Regions from separate parts of the Micromonospora sp. NPDC048868 genome, predicted to be linked through region 2. Evidence: riboswitches for the same ligand, from Rfam matches in the RefSeq annotation. Region 2 holds a riboswitch; each other region holds the start of a gene.
The links. Region 2 has a riboswitch for cobalamin ahead of bluB (5,6-dimethylbenzimidazole synthase). Riboswitches for the same ligand answer to the same signal wherever they lie in the genome.

Region 1 (7,177 bases), on a different contig from region 2:
GAGCACGGTGATCATGAAGGAGAACCTCGCCGAGATGGCGTCGCGCGGGGTCGCGGAGCGCTGGCCGGTGCTGCTGGGCGGCGCGGCGCTGACCCGGGCGTACGTCGAGGACGACCTGCGGGCGATGTTCCCCGGCCAGGTGCACTACGCCCGGGACGCCTTCGAGGGACTGTCGCTGATGGACCGGGTGATGACGGCCAAGCGCGGCGGGGCGCCCGTGATCGACGCGGAGCGGGAGGCGGCCCTGGCGGCCCGGCGGGCGCGCCGCGAGCGGCAGCGGGCGATCGTCAGCGAGTCGTTGCCGGAGCTGGACGACGCCTCGGTGCGCTCCGACGTGGCGACCGACGTGGAGGTGCCCGCCGCGCCGTTCCTGGGCACCCGGGTGGTCAAGGGCGTGCCGCTTGCCGACTACGCGGCGCTGCTCGACGAGCGGGCCACCTTCCTCGGGCAGTGGGGCCTGCGGGGCGCCCGCAGCGGGCAGGGACCGTCCTACGAGGAGCTGGTGGAGACCGAGGGCCGGCCCCGGCTGCGCTACTGGCTGGACCGGCTGATCGCCGACCAGGTGCTGGAGGCGGCCGTGGTGTACGGCTACTTCCCGGCGTACGCCGAGGGCAACGACCTGGTGGTGCTGGACGAGAACGGGCACTCCGAGCGGGCGCGGTTCTCCTTCCCCCGGCAGCGGCAGGAGCGGCGGCTCTGCCTGGCCGACTTCTTCCGCCCGCGCGGCGACGAACTGGACGTGGTGGCGTTGCAACTGGTCACCGTGGGGCAGCCGATCAGCGAGTACACGGCGAAGATGTTCGCCCGCAACGAGTACCGCGACTACCTGGAGGTGCACGGGCTGTCCGTACAGCTCACCGAGGCCCTCGCGGAGTACTGGCACCGCCGGATCCGCGCCGAGCTGACCCTGCCGGGCGGCCGTACGGTGGCCGACGACGACCCGGCGGACCTGGCGGGTCTGCTGCGCACCGACTACCGGGGCTGCCGGTACGCGTTCGGCTACCCGGCCTGCCCGGACCTGGAGGACCGGGCGAAGATCGTGGAGCTGCTGGGCGCGGAGCGGATCGGCGTGCAGTTGTCGGAGGAGTTCCAGCTCATGCCGGAGCAGGCGACGGACGCGATCGTGGTGCACCACCCGGAGGCGAGCTACTTCAACGCCAAGTGACGCGTACCCGGTACGCCGTAGTGCGAGTTTCGCTTTCTCGCAGCTCATCGACCTTTCGGACGAAGCGGTCGAGGCTGAGGGGTGAGGTGGCATCGCTGTCGTGGCAGCATGCGGCGGTGACCTTCGATGATGACCGGTACCTGGATGCCTTCGTCGACTACAGCAGGGGGCATCATTTCGTTCGACTTGACGTCGAAGTGCCAGCGGAGACTCTGACGGAAGGGTTGGCCGGTCCCGATGACGATGTGCCACACGGCTCGTTGTGGTTGTCGGCGGACCGGGCGGAGGCGCTGGCTAGGTCGTTGCTCAGTTGCGCGGCAGAGGTGAGGGAACAGAGCCGCAAGTAAACGCGTGAGTGACTAACCGGATGACGATCGGGTTGGACGCCGACGAGTTGCGCAGGCTGAACCGAGTTCCATTGGTTCTCCATTGCCCAGCACAACCGGACCAGGGTACCGGGCGTGTCCGCCGCAAGTACCGTCGGCTGGTCCGGGGCTACTGAGCCAGCCGGGACGGCAGGACCCTCGAATCCCGGTTCAATCATGATCAATTATAAGGGGCGCCCGGCTCCCTGTTGCTGTTGACAGCAACGGGCCGAGACGAGGGCGGCAACCGACTGTCGAACGCGGACAGCCGTCCGAGGCCGAAAACGGGGACAGCTCTGCCGGACAACGCGCTCACTTCTTACAGGCGAGGGGTTGGAGCCTGGGGGAGCCCCAAGAATCATGCCGTTTCCAGGTCGTCAGAGGTGGACCAGAAGCAGCGAACGATGACCGCCGACCACCAACGAAAGGGCAGCTCAGGGGTATCTCTTCCGTGTTGACCTGCTATGCCTTTCACTCTCGATCAATACAACGCCAAGTGGCGGGCGTCGGTGTGCTGAGCCGCGGCACCGTAGATCACTTCTCGTCGTCCGGTCTGTTGGGTGGACCGGGATCTACGCGGCCGGCGGCGGCGGTGCGCGGAGACGTATGGTCGGTCGCGTGTCCACCGACGAGGATCGTGAACGTCTCGCCGAGCAGCTGGTGGCGCTGCCGGTTCCTGAACTCGTTGATGTCCTGCGGCGTGTGCTGCCGCACTTCACCGAGGACCAGTACGGCGTACGCACCACGCTGACCCTGGCCGCTGTCACCGACTACGAGGACGATCCGGGTCTCGACGTGGAACTGGTCGCCTGGCCCGACCGTGACTACTACGACGGTGGACTCGGGATCGACCAGGGGCTGTGGGAGAACGGCCGTTGTGCACGGTGCGACGTCGAGGTGACGTCGAACGCCAAGCGCGCGTTCTGCCCGTACTGCGGGTCCGGCTGTGCCCTGACCTGAGCGCGTCCGACGACGGCGTGGACCCTCGATCGCCGGTGGTGACGGCGCGACGACCCTAGGGGGAGGAAACCTTCGGAGCCCAGATCAGTTGGCGTAGACATCTTTCATCGGGCATCGACCTGCCGCTATATTGCGGGCACTGTCGATCTCTCCCGATGACGAGGTGCACATGTTCGACAACCGGACGCTGCGGCGGCGTACCCTCCTTGCGGCCGTCGCCGGTGCCGCGGCCGTCCCCATGGTCGCCGGCCCCGCGTGGGCGGCGCTGCCGAAGGTCTACATCGACCCGGGCCACGGCGGCACCGACCCCGGCGCGGTCGGCAACGGGCTGCAGGAGAAGGCCCTGACGCTCGACATCTCCCTGCAACTGCGCAACATCCTGCTGGCCAACTGGGCCGTCGACGTCCGGATGTCCCGCACGACCGACATCACCCGCAGCCTGGCGTACCGCACCGACGACGCCAACGCGTGGGGCGCGAACCTGCTGGTGAGCGTGCACATCAACTCCGGCGGTGGCACCGGCTTCGAGAGCTACCGTTACCCGACGTCGGACGCCGCCACCGTCAATCTGCACAACGCCCTGCACCCGAGGGTGATCGGTGGCATGCGGACGATCGGCGGGGTCACCGATCGGGGGCTGAAGACCGCGAACTTCCACATGCTGCGCGAGTCGGCCATGCCCGCGGTGCTGACCGAGAACCTCTTCATCGACTCCGTCGCCGACTCGAACCTGCTCAAGCGCGCCGACTTCATCACCGCCACCGCCCGTGGCCACGCCGAGGGCATCGCCGCCTACCTCGGCCTGAGCGCGCCCAACCCGCCCACGTTCAGCACCATCGTGGATAACACCACGGCGGGGCGGTTCACGGCGAGCACCAACTGGGGCACCTCCTCGTACTCCGCCCAGCGCTACGGGGCCGACTACCGCTTCGCCAACCCCACGCTGGCCAGCGACTCCGCCTGGTTCAAGGTGAACATTCCGGCGGCCGGCAACTACCGCGTCGAGGTGCGGCACCCGGCCGACCCCGGCTACAACAGCTCGGCCCCGCACGTCGTCGTCACCGCCTCGGGCAACCGCACGGTCAACGTGGACCAGCGCTCCAGCGGCGGCGTCTGGCGCTCGCTGGGCACCTTCGGGCTTGCCGCCGGTGACCGGAACCTGGTCGCGGTCAGCCGCTGGACCAGCACCACCGGCTACGTGGTGGCCGACGCCGTCCGGGTCACCCGGGTCTAGTAACGCTGCCGAGCTGCGGTCGGGCTGAGGCCGGGCGTTCGGCAGGCGTCGCCGCGCCACGCCTCGCGGCCCTCCTCCACCGCCACCAGCGCGACAGGCCCACCCGAACGTGATCAGGACGCCATGGACGTGACCCTACGGCTTTAGGGTCCATGGCGTCCTGATCACCGTTTGCGGGGCGCCGCAGCCAGAGAGCGCCACTGGTGCGCCGGTGCGCGGGTCGGTGCATCGACGCGGGCTTCTGGCTGGCGATCGACGGGCGTGACCCGCGCCGCCGACGACACGCCCGGGACCGACATGTGGGGTGTGACAACGGCGCCAACCCTATATATGGTGTCGGCGCAGCTGGTTCGGCCGCTCATCCGGAGTGGTCGAGGCAAGAGGGAACCCGGTGGGAATCCGGGACTGCCCCGCAGCGGTGAGTGGGAACGACCGCCGTCATCAGCACTGGGCCGCCAGCGGCCTGGGAAGCGACGGCCAGTAGGAGACCGGCGAGTCCGGTCGCGCCCGCGAGTCCGAAGACCTGCCAGTGCGCCGTACGCCCGCTTCCGGGCGTGTGGCGGTCCGAGGCCGCGTGGGACGGCCGACGCCATCCCGACGCGTTGCCCTGCCGCGCGTCGTCGTCGGTGTCCGCTCCCCGCGTGCCCAGGAAATCCGTCTGGGATCAAGGCTCGCGAGGAGTGAGTGGTGACAGTCACCGAGGTTTTTCCGGCCGACGATGCGGCCGTGGTGGGCCAGCGGCGGCCGCAGATGCGGGTCCGCAAGCGCGACGGCGGCACCGAGGCGGTCGACGTCAACCGGATCGTCCGCGCGGTCGAGCGGTGGGCCGACGACCTCGCCGACGTCGACCCGCTGCGGGTGGCGACCAGGACGATCAGCGGCCTGTACGACGGGGCGACGACCGCCGAACTGGACCGGCTGTCCATCCAGACCGCCGCGGAGATGATCGGTGAGGAGCCGCAGTACTCGCGGCTGGCCGCCCGCCTGCTGGCCGGGTACGTCGACAAGGAGGTCCGCCGGCAGGGCATCGGCTCCTTCAGCGAGGCGATCCGGCACGGCCACGCCGAGGGCCTGATCGGCGACGACACCGCGGCCTTCGTCGCCGCCCACGCCGGCGCCCTCGACGCCGCCGTCGACCCGCGCGGCGACCTGCGTTTCGAGTACTTCGGGCTGCGTACGGTCTACGACCGGTACCTGCTGCGCCACCCGACGAGCCGGCTGGTGCTGGAGACCCCGCAGTACTGGCTGCTGCGCGTGGCCTGCGGCCTGTCGCAGGCACCGGACGAGGCGATCGGGTTCTACCGGTTGATGTCGAGCCTGGCGTACCTGCCGAGTTCGCCGACGCTGTTCAACTCCGGCACCCGGCACACCCAGATGTCCTCCTGCTACCTGGTCGACTCCCCGCGCGACGAACTCGACTCGATCTACCAGCGGTACGCGCAGGTGGCGAACCTGTCGAAGTTCGCCGGGGGCATCGGCATCGCGTTCTCCCGGGTGCGCTCCCGGGGCGCGCTGATCAGGGGCACCAACGGGCAGTCCAACGGGATCGTGCCGTGGCTGCGGACGCTGGACGCCTCGGTGGCGGCGGTCAACCAGGGCGGCCGGCGCAAGGGCGCGGCCTGCGTCTACCTGGAGCCGTGGCACCCGGACGTCGAGGAGTTCCTCCAACTGCGCGACAACACCGGCGAGGACGCCCGGCGCACCCACAACCTGAACCTGGCCAACTGGATCCCGGACGAGTTCATGCGCCGGGTGGAGGCCGACGGGGTGTGGTCGCTGTTCGACCCCGACGTGGTGCCGGAGCTGCCGGACCTGTGGGGCGAGGAGTTCGACGCCGCGTACCGGGCCGCCGAGGAGCAGGGCCGCTACGTGCGGCAGGTCCCGGCAAGGGAGCTGTACGGGCGGATGATGCGTACCCTCGCCCAGACCGGTAACGGGTGGATGACGTTCAAGGACGCCGCGAACCGGCTGTGCAACCAGACCGCCGAGGCGGGCAACGTGGTGCACCTGTCCAACCTGTGCACCGAGATCGTCGAGGTCTCCAGCGACGCCGAGACCGCCGTGTGCAACCTCGGCTCGGTGAACCTCGCCGCCCACCTGGGCGCGGACGGCATCGACTGGGAGCGGCTGCGCGCCACCGTCCGCACCGCCGTGACGTACCTCGACCGGGTCATCGACATCAACTACTACCCGACGGCGCAGGCGGCGGCGAGCAACCCGCGCTGGCGGCCCGTCGGGCTCGGCCTGATGGGCCTTCAGGACGTGTTCTTCGCGCTGCGGCTGCCGTTCGACTCGCCGGCCGCCCGGGAGCTGTCCACCCGGATCAGCGAGGAGCTGTACCTGACCGCCCTGGAGACCTCCGCCGACCTGGCGCGACGCTCGGGCGCCCACCCGGCGTACGGGCAGACCCGGGCGGCGCGCGGGCAGCTGCAACCCGACCTGTGGGGCGTCACGGGCACCCAGACGGCACGGTGGAGCGCGCTACGGGAGCGCGTGGCCGCGTACGGGCTGCGCAACTCGCTGCTCGTGGCGATCGCGCCGACCGCCACCATCGCCTCGATCGCCGGCTGCTACGAGTGCATCGAGCCGCAGGTGTCCAACCTGTTCAAGCGCGAGACCCTGTCGGGGGAGTTCCTCCAGGTCAACACCGCCCTCGTACGCGAGCTGAAGGCCCGGGGCCTGTGGACGGAGCGGATCCGTTCGGCGATCAAGCGCGCCGAGGGCTCCGTGCAGGACGTCGCGGAACTGCCGGCCGAGGTGCGGGAGCTGTTCCGTACCGCGTGGGAGCTGCCGCAGCGGGCGTTGATCGACCTGGCCGCGGCCCGCGCCCCGTACATCGACCAGTCGCAGTCGCTGAACCTGTTCCTGGCCGCGCCGACGATCGGCAAGCTCTCCTCGATGTACCTGTACGCCTGGAAGGCCGGGTTGAAGACGACGTACTACCTGCGTTCCCGGCCGGCCACCCGGATCCAGCAGGCCACCGTCGCGCCCGTCGGGCCGGCCCGTGCCGCGGGCCTCGTCGCGCCGGTGGCGACCGTCGACGAGGCGCTGGCCTGCTCCCTGGAGAACCCCGAGTCGTGCGAGGCCTGCCAGTGACCACCTCGACCACCAGCGAACCGAGGACCGTCCACATGCTGCTCGACCCGGGGATGGATCTCACCCTGCGCCCGATGCGCTACCCGCACTTCTTCGACCGCTTCCGCGACGCCATCCGCAACACGTGGACGGTGGAGGAGGTCGACCTGCACGCCGACCTCGCCGACCTCGACCGGCTCTCCCCGGCCGAGCGGCACCTGGTCAGCCGCCTCGTCGCGTTCTTCGCCACCGGCGACACCATCGTCGCCAACAACCTCGTGCTCAACCTCTACCAGCACGTCAACTCCCCGGAGGGCCGGCTCTACCTGTCCCGGCAGCTGTTCGAGGAGGCCGTGCACGTCCAGTTCTACCTCAACC
Region 2 (7,177 bases):
CCCGCCCGGCCAACCGGCGGCTGCTCGCCGGCGTGCTCGCCGGGCTGCTCCTCACCGCCGTCCCGGCCGTCACCCCGGCGGCCGCCGCACCGGCGGCGGACCCGGCGGCGACCGCCGCCCGCGCGGCCCTGCTCGCCGGGCTCTCCGCCACCATGAGCGCCAGCAGCCACAACCAGAACTACGTGGCGAGCAACGCCAACGACGGCAACGCGGCCACCTACTGGGAGAGCGCCAACAACGCGTTCCCGCAGTGGATCCAGGCGGACCTCGGCGCCACCGTCACCGTCGACCGGGTGGTGCTCAAGCTGCCGCCCTCGTCGGACTGGCAGACCCGCACCCAGACGCTGTCGGTGCTCGGCTCCACCAACGGCTCGTCGTTCACCACCCTGAAGGCGTCCGGCGGCCACACCTTCAACCCGGCCACCGGCAACACCGTCACCGTCAGCTTCACCGCGACCAGCACCCGGTACGTGCGGGTGCAGGTCACCGGCAACACCGGCTGGCCGGCCGCCCAACTCTCCGAGGTCGAGGTCTACGGCGCCGCCGGGAACCCCGACACCCAGGCGCCCAGCGCCCCGGGCAACCTCGCGTACACCCAGCCCGCCAGCGGGCAGATCCGGCTCACCTGGTCCGCGTCCACGGACAACGTCGGGGTCACCGGCTACGACGTGTACGCCAACGGCGCGCTGCGCGGCAGCGTCAACGGCTCCACGCTGACGTACACCGACAGCCAGCCGGACAGCGCCACGGTCTCGTACCAGGTCCGGGCCAGGGACGCGGCCGGCAACCAGTCGGCGAACAGCAACACCGTGACCCGGACCGGCACCGGCAACCCGCCCGTCGGCAGCAACCTGGCGGTCGGCAAGCCGATCACCGCCTCCGGGCACGTGCACACGTTCGTGGCGACCAACGCCAACGACAACAACGTGGCCACCTACTGGGAGGGCAACGGCAACCCGAGCACGCTGACCGTGCAGCTCGGCGCCAACGCCAGCCTCAGCCAGGTCGTGCTGAAGCTGAACCCCGACTCCGCCTGGGGGGCGCGTACGCAGAACATCACAGTCCTCGGGCGGGACCAGGGCTCCTCGACCTTCACCACCCTGGTCGGCGCGGCGAACTACGCCTTCAGCCCGGCCAGCGGCAACACGGTGACCATCCCGGTCTCCGGCGCGGCGGCCGACGTGCGGCTCTCGATCGCCTCGAACACCGGTGCCCCGGCCGGGCAGGTCGCCGAGTTCCAGGTCATCGGCACCCCGGCGCCGAACCCGGACCTGACAGTTACCGGCATGTCGTTCAGCCCGTCCGCGCCCGTGGAGACGAGCACCGTTACGCTCTCGGCCACCGTCCGCAACGCCGGCTCGGCGGCCTCCGGCGCCACCAACGTCAACTTCTACCTCGGCACCAACCGGGTGGGCACCGCGCCGGTCGGCGGCCTGGCAGCCGGGGCCTCGGCCACGGTCACCGCCAACATCGGCAACCGGGACGCGGGCAGCTACCCGCTGAGCGCGAAGGTCGACGAGTCGAACACCGTCGTCGAGCAGGACGACACCAACAACAGCTACACCAACCCGAGCCCGCTGGTGGTCAGCCCGGTCGCCAGCTCCGACCTGGTCGCCGCCGCGGTCGCCTGGTCGCCGGGCACCCCGGCGGCCGGCAACACGGTCACCTTCTCGGTGTCGATCCGCAACGCCGGCAGCGTGGCCTCCGCGTCGGGCGCGCACGGCATCACGCTCACCGTGCTCAACGAGGCGGGCACGGTCGTGCGTACCCTGACCGGCTCGTACTCCGGGGTGATCAACGCCGGGGCGACCGTCGGCCCGGTCAACCTGGGCACCTGGACGGCCGCGAACGGCAAGTACACCGTCCGGGTGGTGCTCGCCGCCGACGGCAACGAGCTGCCGGTCAAGCAGGGCAACAACACCAGCGACCGGGCGCTCTTCGTGGGGCGCGGCGCCAACATGCCGTACGACATGTACGAGGCCGAGGACGGCGTGGTCGGCGGCGGCGCCAGCGTCGTCGGGCCGAACCGGACCGTCGGCGACCTCGCGGGTGAGGCGTCCGGCCGGCGGGCGGTGACCCTCAACTCGACCGGCAGCTATGTCGAGTGGACCACCCGGGCCAGCACCAACACCCTGGTCACCCGCTTCTCCATCCCGGACGCCCCGGGCGGCGGCGGGATCAACTCGACGCTGAACGTCTACGTCAACGGCACGTTCCACAAGGCCATCGACCTGACGTCCCGGTACGCCTGGCTCTACGGCAACGAGGCCAGCCCGGGCAACTCGCCGAGCGCGGGCGGACCGCGGCACATCTACGACGAGGCCAACGTCATGCTCAACTCCACGGTGCCGGCGGGCAGCAGGATCCGCCTGCAGAAGGACCCGGCCAACACCACCACGTACGCGATCGACTTCATCAACACCGAGCAGGTGGCGCCGATCGCGAACCCGGACCCGGCGCGCTACGCCACGCCGACCGGCTTCACGCACTCCGACGTGCAGAACGCCCTGGACCGGGTGCGGATGGACACCACCGGCAACCTCGTCGGGGTCTACCTGCCGGCGGGCAACTACTCCACCGCGTCGAAGTTCCAGGTGTACGGCAAGGCGGTCAAGGTGACCGGCGCCGGCCCCTGGTACACCCGGTTCAACGCGCCCTCCGGCCAGGACAACACCGACATTGGCTTCCGGGCCGAGAACTCGGCGGCCGGATCGTCCTTCGCGAACTTCGCCTACTTCGGCAACTACACCTCGCGCATCGACGGGCCGGGCAAGGTGTTCGACTTCTCCAACGTGTCGAACATCGTGATCGACAACATCTGGAACGAGCACATGGTGTGCCTCTACTGGGGCGCGAACACCGACCACATGACGATTAAGAACTCCCGGATCCGGAACATGTTCGCCGACGGCATCAACATGACAAACGGGAGCACCAACAACCTGGTCAGCAACAACGACGCCCGGGCTACCGGCGACGACAGCTTCGCGCTGTTCTCGGCGATCGACGCGGGCGGCGCCGACATGAAGGACAACGTCTACGAGAACCTGACCTCGACGCTGACCTGGCGGGCCGCCGGTGTCGCCGTCTACGGCGGCTACGGCAACACGTTCCGTAACATCTACATCGCGGACACGCTCGTCTACTCCGGCATCACCATCAGCTCGCTCGACTTCGGCTACCCGATGAACGGCTTCGGCGCGAGCCCGCCCACCCGGTTCGAGAACATCTCGATCGTCCGGGCCGGTGGGCACTTCTGGGGCGCGCAGACCTTCCCGGCGATCTGGGTCTTCTCCGCCTCGAAAGTGTTCCAGGGCATCCGGGTCAGCGACGTCGACATCGTCGACCCGACCTACAGCGGCATCATGTTCCAGACCAACTACGTCGGTGGGCAGCCACAGTTCCCGATCACCGACACGGTCTTCACGAACGTCTCCATCAGCGGCGCCCGCAAGAGCGGTGACGCGTACGACGCGAAGTCCGGCTTCGGCATCTGGGCCAACCCCATGCCGGAGACGGGGCAGGGGCCGGCCGTCGGGTCGGTCACGTTCAACAACCTGCGGCTGAGCAACAACGCGGTGGACATCCAGAACACCACCTCGACGTTCACCATCAACCGTAACTGACCCACCCCGGTCGCCCGGGCGGCGGCCGGTCCACCGGGCGGTGCGGCCACTCGACACCCGAGTGGCCGCACCGCCCGGCCCGTCGAGATGTCCCGCCCGGTCAGTCGGCCGGGTCGCCGTGCCGACCGGCGCCAGCGGCGAACCGGGCCGCACCGGCCGCCGCGTCGGCGGCCAGCGACTCCATCCCGTACGCCAGTTCGCCCGCCATGGCCTCCGGCTCGGGCCGGCCGGCGCCGGTGAGTAGCGCCGCCCGGTCGTTGCGCAGGCAGGTCTGTGGGTGCCGGGCGATCTCGGCCGCCAGCCGCTCGGCCGCCGCCCGGGACTCACCCGGCGCGACCAGCCGGTTCACCAGACCCATGGCGTACGCCTCCTCGGCCGGCACCGGCCGCCCCGTGAGGATCAGGTCCATCGCCCGGCTCTCGCCGATCAGCCGGGGCAGCCGGACCGTGCCCCCGTCGATCAACGGCACCCCCCAGCGGCGGCAGAACACCCCGAGCACCGCGTCGGACTCTGCGACCCGCAGGTCGCACCAGAGCGCCAGCTCCAACCCGCCGGCCACCGCGTGACCGGAGATCGCGGCGATCACCGGCTTGCTGAGCGTCATCCGGGTCGGACCCATCGGGCCGTCCCCCTGCGCCTCGACCCGGTTGCCGCTCGGGGTGCCGATGGCCTTCAGGTCGGCCCCGGCGCAGAACGAGCCGCCGGCACCCCAGAGCACGGCCACGGAGGCGTCGGGGTCGGCCTCGAAGGCGCGGAACGCGTCGGCCAGCGCCCGTGCCATCGGCCCGTCGACCGCGTTGCGCGCCGCCGGCCGGTCCAGGATCACCGTGGTCACCGCCGCGGCGCGTTCGACGCGTACGCCCATGCCGACAGCATGCCTCCGACGGTGCCGGCGGCGCCAGGCGTCAGCGCGGGGCGGACCGGTCCGGGCGGACCAGGGTGGCGCCCAGCGCGGCGCCGACCACGCAGGCCACCCCCGCCGCCTGCGGCCAGGCCAGCAGCTCGCCGAGCAGGACCAGCCCGACCAGTGCCCCGATCGCCGGCTCCAGGCTGAGCAGGACCGCGAAGACCCGGGCCGGCATCCGGCGCAGCGCCGCCATCTCCGCCGAGTACGGCAGCACCGACGACAGCAGCGCCACCGCCGCGCCCAGCGCGAGGGTCCACGGGTCGAGCAGCGCCGTACCGCTGCCGGCGACCCCGAACGGCAGCACGGCCAGCGCGGCGACGGCCATCCCCAGCGCGAGGCCCCGGCTGCCCGGCACCCGGGCGCTGACCGCCTTGCCGAGCAGCACGTAGCCGGCCCAGCCGACCGCGACGGCCACGCAGCACAGCAGCCCCAGCCGGTCCATTCCCGTCCCGCCGAGCCCGCTGATCAGCAGCACGCCGCCGCCGGCCAGCGCCGCCCATGCCACGTCGGCGAGGCGGCGGCTGCCGGCGAGCGACACCAGCAGCGGCCCGGCGAAGCCGATGGTGACCGCGACGCCCAGCGGCACCCGGTGCAGGGCCGCGTAGAAGGCGAGGTTCATGACCGCCAGGGCCAGCCCGAACGCCCCGACCAGACCGGCGGTACGCCAGCCCAGGCGCAGCCCCGGCCGGACCAGGACCAGCAGGATGAGCGCGGCGAAGCCGAGCCGCAGCGTGGTGGTGCCGCCGGCGCTGGTGCTGCCGAAGAGCTGCTTGGCGACGGCCGCCCCGACCTGGGTGGAGAGCATGCCCAGCAGCATCAGCAGCGGGGGCGGCACGGCCCGGGGCTGGCCCAGCGCGACGCTCAGTCGGGTCGCCGGTCGGCCGGCCGGCAGCGGGCGGGAGGAGAGTGCGTACACCCGGACCACAGTGGCCGTGGACGGTGCTGCCCGCGACCGGATTTTCACGCCCGTGTCGCCTCCCGTCACGGGCCGGACGGCGCTAGCATCCCCGACGGCACGATCATGTGAGGTGCCCCGCGCGAGCGGGGAGAATCGGGAAGCCGGTGTGAATCCGGCACGGGCCCGCCGCGGTGACCGGGGAGCCACCGTCCACGCGTACGCGCAGCCACTGGCCCGTCCGGGCCGGGAAGGCGGACGGCCAGGCGTCGATCCGGGAGTCCGAAGACCGGCCTCGCGTCCGGTGCCCGCGTCCGGCGTGGCGTGGGCCGAGCGCAGCGGGAGCCTGCCTTGGATCTGTACGACGTCATCCACCGCCGCCGGGACGTACGCGCCCAGTTCACCGGCGCGCCGGTGCCCGAGGAGACACTGCACCGGGTGCTGGCGGCGGCGCACGCCGCGCCGAGCGTCGGCTACTCGCAGCCCTGGGACTTCGTCCTGGTGCGCGACCCGGAGCTGCGCCGCCGGTTCCACGAGCACGTCCGCACCGAGCGGAACACGTTCGCCGCGACGCTCGACGGGGAGGCGGCCGAGCGGTTCGCCCGCATCAAGATCGACGGCGTCCTGGAGTCGACGCTGTCCGTGGTGGTCACCCACGACCAGGACCGGGGCGGCCCCGCCGTGCTCGGCCGGCACGCCATCGCCGACACCGGGCTCTACTCGACCTGCCTCGCCATCCAGAACCTCTGGCTCGCCGCCACCGCCGAAGGGCTCGGGGTGGGCTGGGTGTCGTTCTACCGCGAGCCCTGGCTCGCCGAGCTGCTCGGCATCCCCGACGGGATCCGGCCGGTGGCGTGGCTCTGCCTCGGGCCGGTCACCCACTTCGAGGCGGTACCCGACCTGGCCCGGCACGGCTGGCGGCGGAAGCGCCCCCTGGCCGACGCGATCCACCACGACCGCTGGGCGGCACGCTGACCCGCCCGGGGCGTCCCGTTACGGGCCGACGGGGCGCACCTCACGTACACCTGCGGACTTGTCACCGCCGACCGGTTTGCGGGGGCTCCTGCCGGGAAGTCGGTACGGGTGCGAGCACTCTTGACGAAGATCGAGCAGGCATCCGGCCTGGACCGGGTCGGCGACCGGTTGCAGCGCGCGGTCCAGGCCACCCTCCGACCGCAGCGGGTCCGCGACCTGCTGCACGGCGTCTGGCTGGGCCATCCGCTGCACCCGGCGATGGTGCAGGTGCCGGTGGGCGCGTGGATCAGCACGGCGGTGCTGGACCTGATGCCGGGGCAGCGCCGGGCCGCCGCCACGCTGTGCGCGGTGGGCACCGTCAGCGCCCTCCCGGCCGCGGTCACCGGCCTCAACGATTGGGCGGCACTGGCTCGCGACCAGCGCCGGATCGGCCTGGTGCACGCCGCGTCCAACAGCGTCGGCCTGGCGTTCTACGCCGGCTCGGTGGCCGCCCGGATGACCGGCCGGCACAACCTCGGCCGTACGCTCGGCTTCCTCGGGCTCGGCGCGGCCAGCATGGGGGCGTACCTCGGCGGGCACCTGGCGTACAAGCAGGGCGCGCAGGTCAACCAGAGCATCTCCGAGCTGCACCGGATGAGCGACGGCTGGCACTCGATCGCGGACATGGCTGCCCTGCCGGAGCGCACGCTGATCACCCGGGATGTCGACGACGTCTCGGTGATCCTCTACCGGCACGGCGACGAGGTCACCGTGATGCTGGAGCGCTGCCCGCAC
Region 3 (7,177 bases), on a different contig from region 2:
CCGCTGGTCGCGTGCCAGTACGACCAGTAGGCGCTGGCGGGAGGCGTGTCGACGCACTTCTCGGACACCGTCGACGGCTTGCCCTCGATCCGGCAGACGAACCCCTCGCCCCAGCGCAGCGTGCCGGTGATCTGGAACCCGGCGTTCTTGAGGGCCGCCAGCCCGGTGGACTGCTCGCCCCGGGCGCACCGCACCACGGTCCCGCCGCCGAGTTCGTTGAAGTCGACCACCACGGTCACACCGGAGGCGTCGGGGCAGTAGCCGGCCGATCCGGCGGCCCTCGCGGGGGTGCCCGGTCCGACCATCGTGCCGGCGGCGGTGAGGGCGACGACCAGTCCGGCGCGGGCGGCCCGGACGGTCACGCCGCCCGCCGACGGCCGAGTACGACGAGCAGCACCCCGCCGCCGACCAGCAGGAACGCGATCAGCACGTAGCTGGTGATCGCCGCGCCGGTCGTCGGCAGCCCGCCGAGGCCCGGGGTGGTCGGGGCCGGGGTCGCGCTCGGGGCGGCGGTCGTCGACGCCGTGGCGGACGGGGTCGACGGCACGGTCGTGGCGGACGGGCTCGGTGTCGGGACGGCCGTCCCGGTGGGCGTCGGTGACCCGGTGGGCACCGGCGAGGTGGTGGCGGTGGGGGAGGCGGTGGCGGTGGGCGGCGCCGTGCCGGTCGGGGTCGGTGCGGGCGACGACGGCGGCGGGTCGAGGCCGATGCGTCCCAGCGGCACCTGTACGAGGCCGAGGACGGCCTGTGCGCTGCCTCGACGCCACTGGTCCCGGTCGGTGTCGGTGATCCCGGACGCGACGGCCGTCGTCAGGCTGTCGGTGTTGTAGGCGACGGCGCCCGCGTCGGCGGCGGCCGCGCCGCCGTTTGCCGCGGTGAGCTGGAGTGCGGCCAACGCGCCGGCGGCCCGCGCGGCCTCGGCGTCGCGGCCGGCGGCGGCGAGGGCCTGCCCGGCCAGGCCGGTGCTGTTGGAGTTCGCGCCGGTGGTCGGGCCGGAGCCGCCGAACGAACCGTCGGCGCGCTGCTGATCCACCAGCCAGGCCGCGCCCTTGGCGGCCGCCGCGGTGGCGCCGGCGGCGCCGTCGGCAGCGGCGGCGAGCAGCGCCTGCACGGCCATCGCGGTCGAGTCGACGTCGAGGGTGGCGTCGGCCTGCTCGTCGCAGGACGGGGACGGGCCGTCGGCGGTGTCGGGGTAGAGCCGGAACCCACCGGCCGCGCACTGCTGGCGGATGAGGAAGTCGACGGTGTCCTGCGGTACGTCGCCGCTGCGAGCCAGGCCCAGCACGGCGAAGGACTGGTCGAAGGCGTTGCTGGCGTCCGGACCGGTGTCGGCGGTGGTGCGGCTGGTGATCCGCCCCCGCTGGTGTCCGGCGTCCGCCCCGGCGACCAGTGACAGGGTCTCCGTCCGCAGGTCGAAGCCGCCGAAGTCGGTGGGGTCGGCCCCGGCGGCGGAGGCGGCGTACAGCAGCTTCGCGGTCGACCCGCCGTCGAGGAAGCCGGAGATGCCCCAGTCGTCGAGGCTGTTGTAGGACCGCACGTGCGCCGCGACCTGCGCCGTCGCGGCCTGCCGGACCGGCGCGTGCACCCCGGTGGCGGAGAGGGCGAGGAGCCCGTCGATGGTCAGACCCCAGTCCGGACCGCCGAACGGGCCGGGCAGCACCCCGTCGGCGAACTCGCCGGCCAGCCAGGAGGCGGCGTCGCGCGCGGCGGCGGCGTGGGCCGGGGCGGGTGCGGCCACGACAGTCAGGGGTACGGCGGTGAGCGCGGCGATCGTCGCCGCGGTGGCGGCGACGACGCCGGCGCCGAGACGCCGGGAACGGGACCGGGACATGAGGGGTGCCTTTCGCAGAGCGGTCGGTGGAAGCTCCGGAAAGCACCCGGGGACAGCGACACCCCGCTCGCGTGATGCGATGAGCGGGGTGGAACGGACCTCGGTGGCCCGGACTTCACCCTGTAAACCTCGACAGTGGAAGCCGCTCGTCCCGGGCGAGGCATTCCGGCTCGCGAGGCCGGGGCCTCGCTCACGGTTGCGGGTCAGCGCCGGCTTCGCACCGGCTTCCCCCCACTCGGGACGTATGCAGTTGTGGCCCGGCGTGCACCGGGTGCCGACACCGTACCGCCCGCACGTCGCGCGACGCCAGGGAGGTGGCCGACACCCGGTGCACCACTGCGGTCACACCCGGTGTGCGGCCACGGTCAGGGCGCGGCGATGCTCGGCGGGGCGCCCGCGCCGAACGACCAGCCCTCGACGGTGCCCGGGGCCGGGTTGTAGCTGCTCGCGCCGGACGTGCTGTAGGACCAGGCGCCGCCGCTGGGGGCATGCCAGTACGACCAGTACGCCGTCGCGGGCGGGGTGTTGACGCACGGATCGGCCGTGGCGGTCGGCTTGCCGTTGATCCGGCAGGCGAACGCCAGCCCCCAGCGCTGGGTGCCGGTCACCGTGAAGCCGGCGCCCTGGAGGGCGGCCAGCCCGGTGGCCGGGTCGCCCGGAGCACAGCCGACCTGGACGCCACCGCCGAGCGCGGCGAAGTCGACCACGACGGTGACGCCGGAGGTGCCGGTGCAGGCCGCGGCGTACCCGGCCCGGGGGGCGGGTTCGACGGCGGTGAGGGCGACGGCGGCGACGGCGGCTGCCAACAGGCCGGCGAGCCGGGTGCGGACGGTGGATCGGTGACGGAACACGGTTCCTCCTGGAATCGGTGGAGCGACGGGACGGGTCACGGGCAGGCGGGGACCGGCGTGCCCGGGGCGGCGAAGGCGAACACCGCGTCGAGGGTGAGGCCCTGGTCGGGGTAGGTGACGCCGTCGAAGACGACCTCGAGGCGTTCGCCGGCGACGAGTTGCCGGGCCAGCCAGCCGGCCGCGGCCTCCGACCGGCCGTCCCCGGCAGGCGAGGTGGGGGAGGCGTGGGCGGATGCCGGTGCGGCGAGGGTGAGGGTGGCGAGGGTGAGGGCGGCGAGCACACCGCGGAACAGGGTGAGCAGGCGGTGCCGGCTCAGGCGGACGACCATCGGAAGCGCCTTTCCGGCCCGGCGGTCGTCAGAAGCCCGGCCACCCGCCGCAGCGCGGGGGTCGACCGGGACTCCGACCCGTGGGCCACGACGGGTGGGGAGCGGATTCTGCGCGTACGTCGGGTATTCGGGCTCGCCGTCGGAGGTGCATCTCGACGGCCTACCGTTGCGGGCCAGCGCCGGAATTCGACCGGACTTCCCCCGCACGCACGCGCGTTGGTTGAGTTGTGGCGCCAGTCTGGAGTGGAGGGACGCCGGATGTCAATGCGTGATCGGCTGCGCGCGTCCGGTCATGGTCCGGTGGTCGGTCAGGGCAGGAGCTCGACGTACCCGTCGGTCGCGTGCAGGCGAATCCGCTGTCCGTTTCGGATCAGCCGGGTCGCCTGCGCCACCCCGACGAGGGCGGGCAGGCCGTACTCCCGGGCGACCACCGCCCCGTGGGTCATGAGGCCGCCCACCTCCGTCACCAGTCCCGCGATCGCGACGAACAGGGGCGACCAGCTCGGGTCGGTGTAGGCGGTGACCAGGATGTCGCCCGGTTCGAGGTCGGCCTCGGCCAGGTCCAGGACGACGCGGGCCCGTCCCTCGACGGTCCCGCCGGAGACCGGGAGGCCGGCCAGCGCGCCGGCCGGCACGTCCTCGCGCCGGTACGCGCCGGCGATGCCCTCGCCCTCCGACGTGAGCACCCGGGGCGGGGTGAGCGTCCGGTACGACCTGAACGCGTCCTTGCGCCGCTGGATGAGCTGGTCGTCCACCTCGTGCGTACGCACGACGTCGTGGAGCTCCTGGAACGTCAGGTAGAAGATGTCCTCCTGCTCCGGGAGCACGTGGGCCCGCACGAGGCGCTCGGCCTCTCTCAGCAGGGCCTGCTTGTAGCTGAGGTAGCGGCTGACGATGACGTACTTCGGATACTCCCGGTACCCGATGAAGGTCCGGACCCGGTCGATCATCCGCTTCGTCTCGTCCGCCCTGCGCTGCCCGTCCGGCAGGGCCCGCAGGCGCTCCAGGACCTCCTGTTCCTTCCGCGCCGCCCGCTGGCGCCCCTGCGCGAAGCGCCGCTCGCGGGCACCCGGCTCGAGGTTCCTGACGTTGTCGAGGATGAGGGGCACGAGCGTGGTGGGGCGTTCGCTCCAGCGTGGCCTCGTGATGTCGATCTCGCCCGCGCAGCGCATGCCGTACCTGTCGAGGTAGGCCCGGATGGCGTCTCGCGCCTCCCGGCCGCCCGGGAACCGGGGCAGCTCGTCCACGAAGCCCTCGTCCTCGACCTCCCGCAGGAAGGCCACCACCTCCGGGTGCGGGCGGATGACGTCGGCGACGTCCAGCAGCGCCAGTCCCATCTCCGACGTGACGTTGTCGGGCGCGGACAGCGTGAGCGTGTCGGCGGCGTTCTTCTCGCCCAGCCACTCGTACAGCCTGTCGTTGAGCCACCACGTGGCCTCCATCCCGGCCATGATCGCCTGCATGCTCAGCGGATCGGCAAGGCCCCGCTTGTGCTCCTCGAAGGCCTCCAGCAGGAAGTCGAACAGCGCCGGCCCGGACTTCGTCCGGATGCCGCGCCGCAGGGTGGCGAGGGCCGCCTGGCTGCGTTCGACCAGCTCGGTGACGATGGCCGGATCGTTCTCGATCGGGGCGGGCGCGCCGCCGGCGGGCGGCCCTGCCGGACCCTGGTCGGGAAGCGACGGGACGAAGTCGCCGCGGCCGAGGACGGTCTCCAGCGCGTCCCTGATCAACGGATCGGACCGCCCCACCATCTCCAGGAGGCCGGCGCGGCTCGCGGGCGCGGCCAGGCGCCCGGTGACGTCGACGAACAGCCTCCCGCCGGCCTCGTGCATCGGCGCCATGGCCGTCAGCTGCCACATGGAGATCCCCAGGGGCTTCATGGGGTCCGTCATCATCTGCTGGTGACCGACGGAGACGTAGACGTGGTTCGCGCCGTCGCCGGCCTCGGGGATGGGGAACAGCGTGGTGATCGGACGGCTCTGGACGATCTGGAAGTCGTCGTCGACCAGGCACCATTCGATGTCCTGGGGGTGGCCGAAGTGGGCTTCGATCCGCCGGCCGAGCCGCACCAGCCGCACGACCTGCGCATCCGTCAGGGCCGGCTGCTCCTGCCGCTCCGAGTCGATCGCCTGTTGCCTCGTCCCGCCGGCCGGCAGGGCGTGGATGGTCAGTCGCTTGGCGGCGATCGCCCTGGCGATGATCCCACCGTCCCGCACCCGGTAGGCGTCGGCGTTCACCAACCCCGAGACCAGCGCCTCGCCGAGGCCGAAGCTCGCCTCCACGACAGCGACCTTCCGGTTGTGCGTGACGGGGTCGGCCGTGAACAGGACGCCGGCCGCCTGCGGGAAGACCATCTTCTGCACGACCACGGCCATCTGGACCGCGCGGTGGTCGATGCCGTTGCGTCGCCGGTAGGCCACGGCCCGCTCGGTGAAGAGCGAGGCCCAGCACCGGCTGACGTGCTGGAGAATCGCCTCCTGCCCCACCACGTTCAGGTACGTGTCCTGCTGGCCCGCGAAGGAGGCCGTCGGCAGGTCCTCCGCCGTCGCGCTGGACCGGACGGCACAGGCAGCCCCCGCACCGAGCCGGGCGAGGGCCCGGATGATCGCCGCTGCCACGTCGTCGGGGAGGACGACCGCTTCGATGGCGCGGCGGATCTCCGCACTGAGGGTGCGGCTCGTCTCCCGGTCGTCCGGGTCCAGGCGCGACAGCCGGTCGAGCCGATCGTCGATCGACGGCGCTTCGGCCATGATCCGCCGGAAGGCGTCCGTCGTCACGCAGAAGCCAGCCGGCACGCGGATGCCCTCGATCCGCGACGAAGCCCCCAGGTGTGCGCCCTTGCCGCCGACGGTCGCGACCTGCGCGTCGCCGACCTCGTGGAGGTCGCACACGTACTGCTCGATCATCGCGACACCTCCGAGGCAGTCGGCATCCGTCGCGACAACGACACTCGCACGTCGTGCGCCGCTTCTTCGCCGGTTTCCGGTTCGGCGGACGATTCTGCGGCAGGACCCGGGTCTTGCGGCAAGCCCTCCAGCCCGATATACGTTGAAGCGGGACAGTTCTTCTCGTGGTTGTCCGCTGCGACGAGGTGACGCCATCACCGACAGGCGCGAAGCGGCGCGATCACCAACAGGGGACCGCCGCGACGTCCTCAGGCCAGCAGTTGCTCGCGCATCCTCGCGCCGGGGTTGAACCCGCCCACCACCCGAGGGCTGGCCGGATCGTGCACGTCCAGCGTGTTGTTGCGGCGCATGAGCTCACGCACCGGAGGTGGCAGCCGGGGCGGGTCGTCCATGGCCGCGAGGATCTGTCCGGCGCTCGTGATCAGCCTGTCGGCGAGGGCGGCGGCGTCGGTGTCCACCCGCACCCGGCCGTACTCCCAGCCGGCGGTGGTGAGGTCGAGCACCTCGAACACGCGGGTCACGAGAGGATTCGGGTCGGTCACCTGGTCGAGCCGGGCAGCCTGGCCGCCGAGCACCGCGACGGCGGCGGCCACCTGCGCGTACGGGTGGAAGCCGCTCGGTAACGCGAACAGCGGCCAGCGCAGGGCTCGGCCGGCCTCCATCCACAATGGCCGGTAGTTGCGGCGGTGCACCAGGAGCCGGCGGCCCGTTCGTCGGTGGACGTCCTGGGCCTGGGCCTGCAGGTCCACGTAGGCCTCGTCGGCGACCTGGCTCACGATCCGGGCCGCCACCACCACGCCGTCGTCGTCGTTCAGCATCCCGGCGACGGCCTGGACCTGCTCGGGGAACCGGAGCTGCGCGTGGGCGCCGTACCGGTGCTGGACGTCGCGGAGCAGAGCCTGCTGCCGTTCCGGATCGAGCTGGACCCGCCCGCCGCCCAGCAGTCGCTGGAGCCAACGCATTTCGCCTCGTTTCAGCAGAGCCGTCCCGGACTGCGGCAATGCTAGTGCGTCGGACCTTCCCGCGCGCGGAAGGGGTCGCCGAGCCGCCGCCGCGTTCCGCCCGACGGCCTGCGGCAACAATGGCCGTCGATATTGACGTGCGACGACGGCGCGGACAGAATCACGGCACCCACCATGATCCCCGCTGGGAGATGCCATGACCCGTCCCCGCCTGCCGTTCCTCCGGGCCGCCAGCCGGCTGGCCGCGTTCGCCGCGGCCACCGCCGGTGTGCTGCTCACCCTCGCCGTACCGGCCAAC

Region 1: it holds a riboswitch for cobalamin, as region 2 does, so the genes downstream of both, ACGFNF_RS19870 (ribonucleoside-diphosphate reductase subunit alpha) here and bluB (5,6-dimethylbenzimidazole synthase) in region 2, are expected to answer to the same signal.
Region 3: it holds a riboswitch for cobalamin, as region 2 does, so the genes downstream of both, ACGFNF_RS19655 (hypothetical protein) here and bluB (5,6-dimethylbenzimidazole synthase) in region 2, are expected to answer to the same signal.

The regions. Positions count from the first base shown of each region.
Region 1 is NZ_JBICUN010000012.1:116,982-124,158, reverse strand. It holds gene metH (methionine synthase) at 1-1,165, shown strand, start outside; gene ACGFNF_RS19885 (hypothetical protein) at 1,282-1,512, shown strand; gene ACGFNF_RS19880 (hypothetical protein) at 2,149-2,490, shown strand; gene ACGFNF_RS19875 (N-acetylmuramoyl-L-alanine amidase) at 2,660-3,724, shown strand; cobalamin riboswitch at 4,054-4,270, shown strand; gene ACGFNF_RS19870 (ribonucleoside-diphosphate reductase subunit alpha) at 4,475-6,820, shown strand; gene ACGFNF_RS19865 (ribonucleotide-diphosphate reductase subunit beta) at 6,856-7,177, shown strand, end outside.
Region 2 is NZ_JBICUN010000010.1:32,306-39,482, reverse strand. It holds gene ACGFNF_RS17650 (discoidin domain-containing protein) at 1-3,626, shown strand, start outside; gene ACGFNF_RS17645 (crotonase/enoyl-CoA hydratase family protein) at 3,727-4,491, opposite strand; gene ACGFNF_RS17640 (DMT family transporter) at 4,532-5,449, opposite strand; cobalamin riboswitch at 5,543-5,741, shown strand; gene bluB (5,6-dimethylbenzimidazole synthase) at 5,780-6,403, shown strand; gene ACGFNF_RS17630 (Rieske 2Fe-2S domain-containing protein) at 6,512-7,177, shown strand, end outside.
Region 3 is NZ_JBICUN010000012.1:54,844-62,020, reverse strand. It holds gene ACGFNF_RS19670 (hypothetical protein) at 1-362, opposite strand, end outside; gene ACGFNF_RS19665 (cell wall anchor protein) at 359-1,831, opposite strand; cobalamin riboswitch at 1,991-2,061, opposite strand; gene ACGFNF_RS19660 (hypothetical protein) at 2,197-2,682, opposite strand; gene ACGFNF_RS19655 (hypothetical protein) at 2,718-3,011, opposite strand; cobalamin riboswitch at 3,112-3,244, opposite strand; gene rph (rifamycin-inactivating phosphotransferase) at 3,320-5,917, opposite strand; gene ACGFNF_RS19645 (hypothetical protein) at 6,166-6,879, opposite strand; gene ACGFNF_RS19640 (SGNH/GDSL hydrolase family protein) at 7,076-7,177, shown strand, end outside.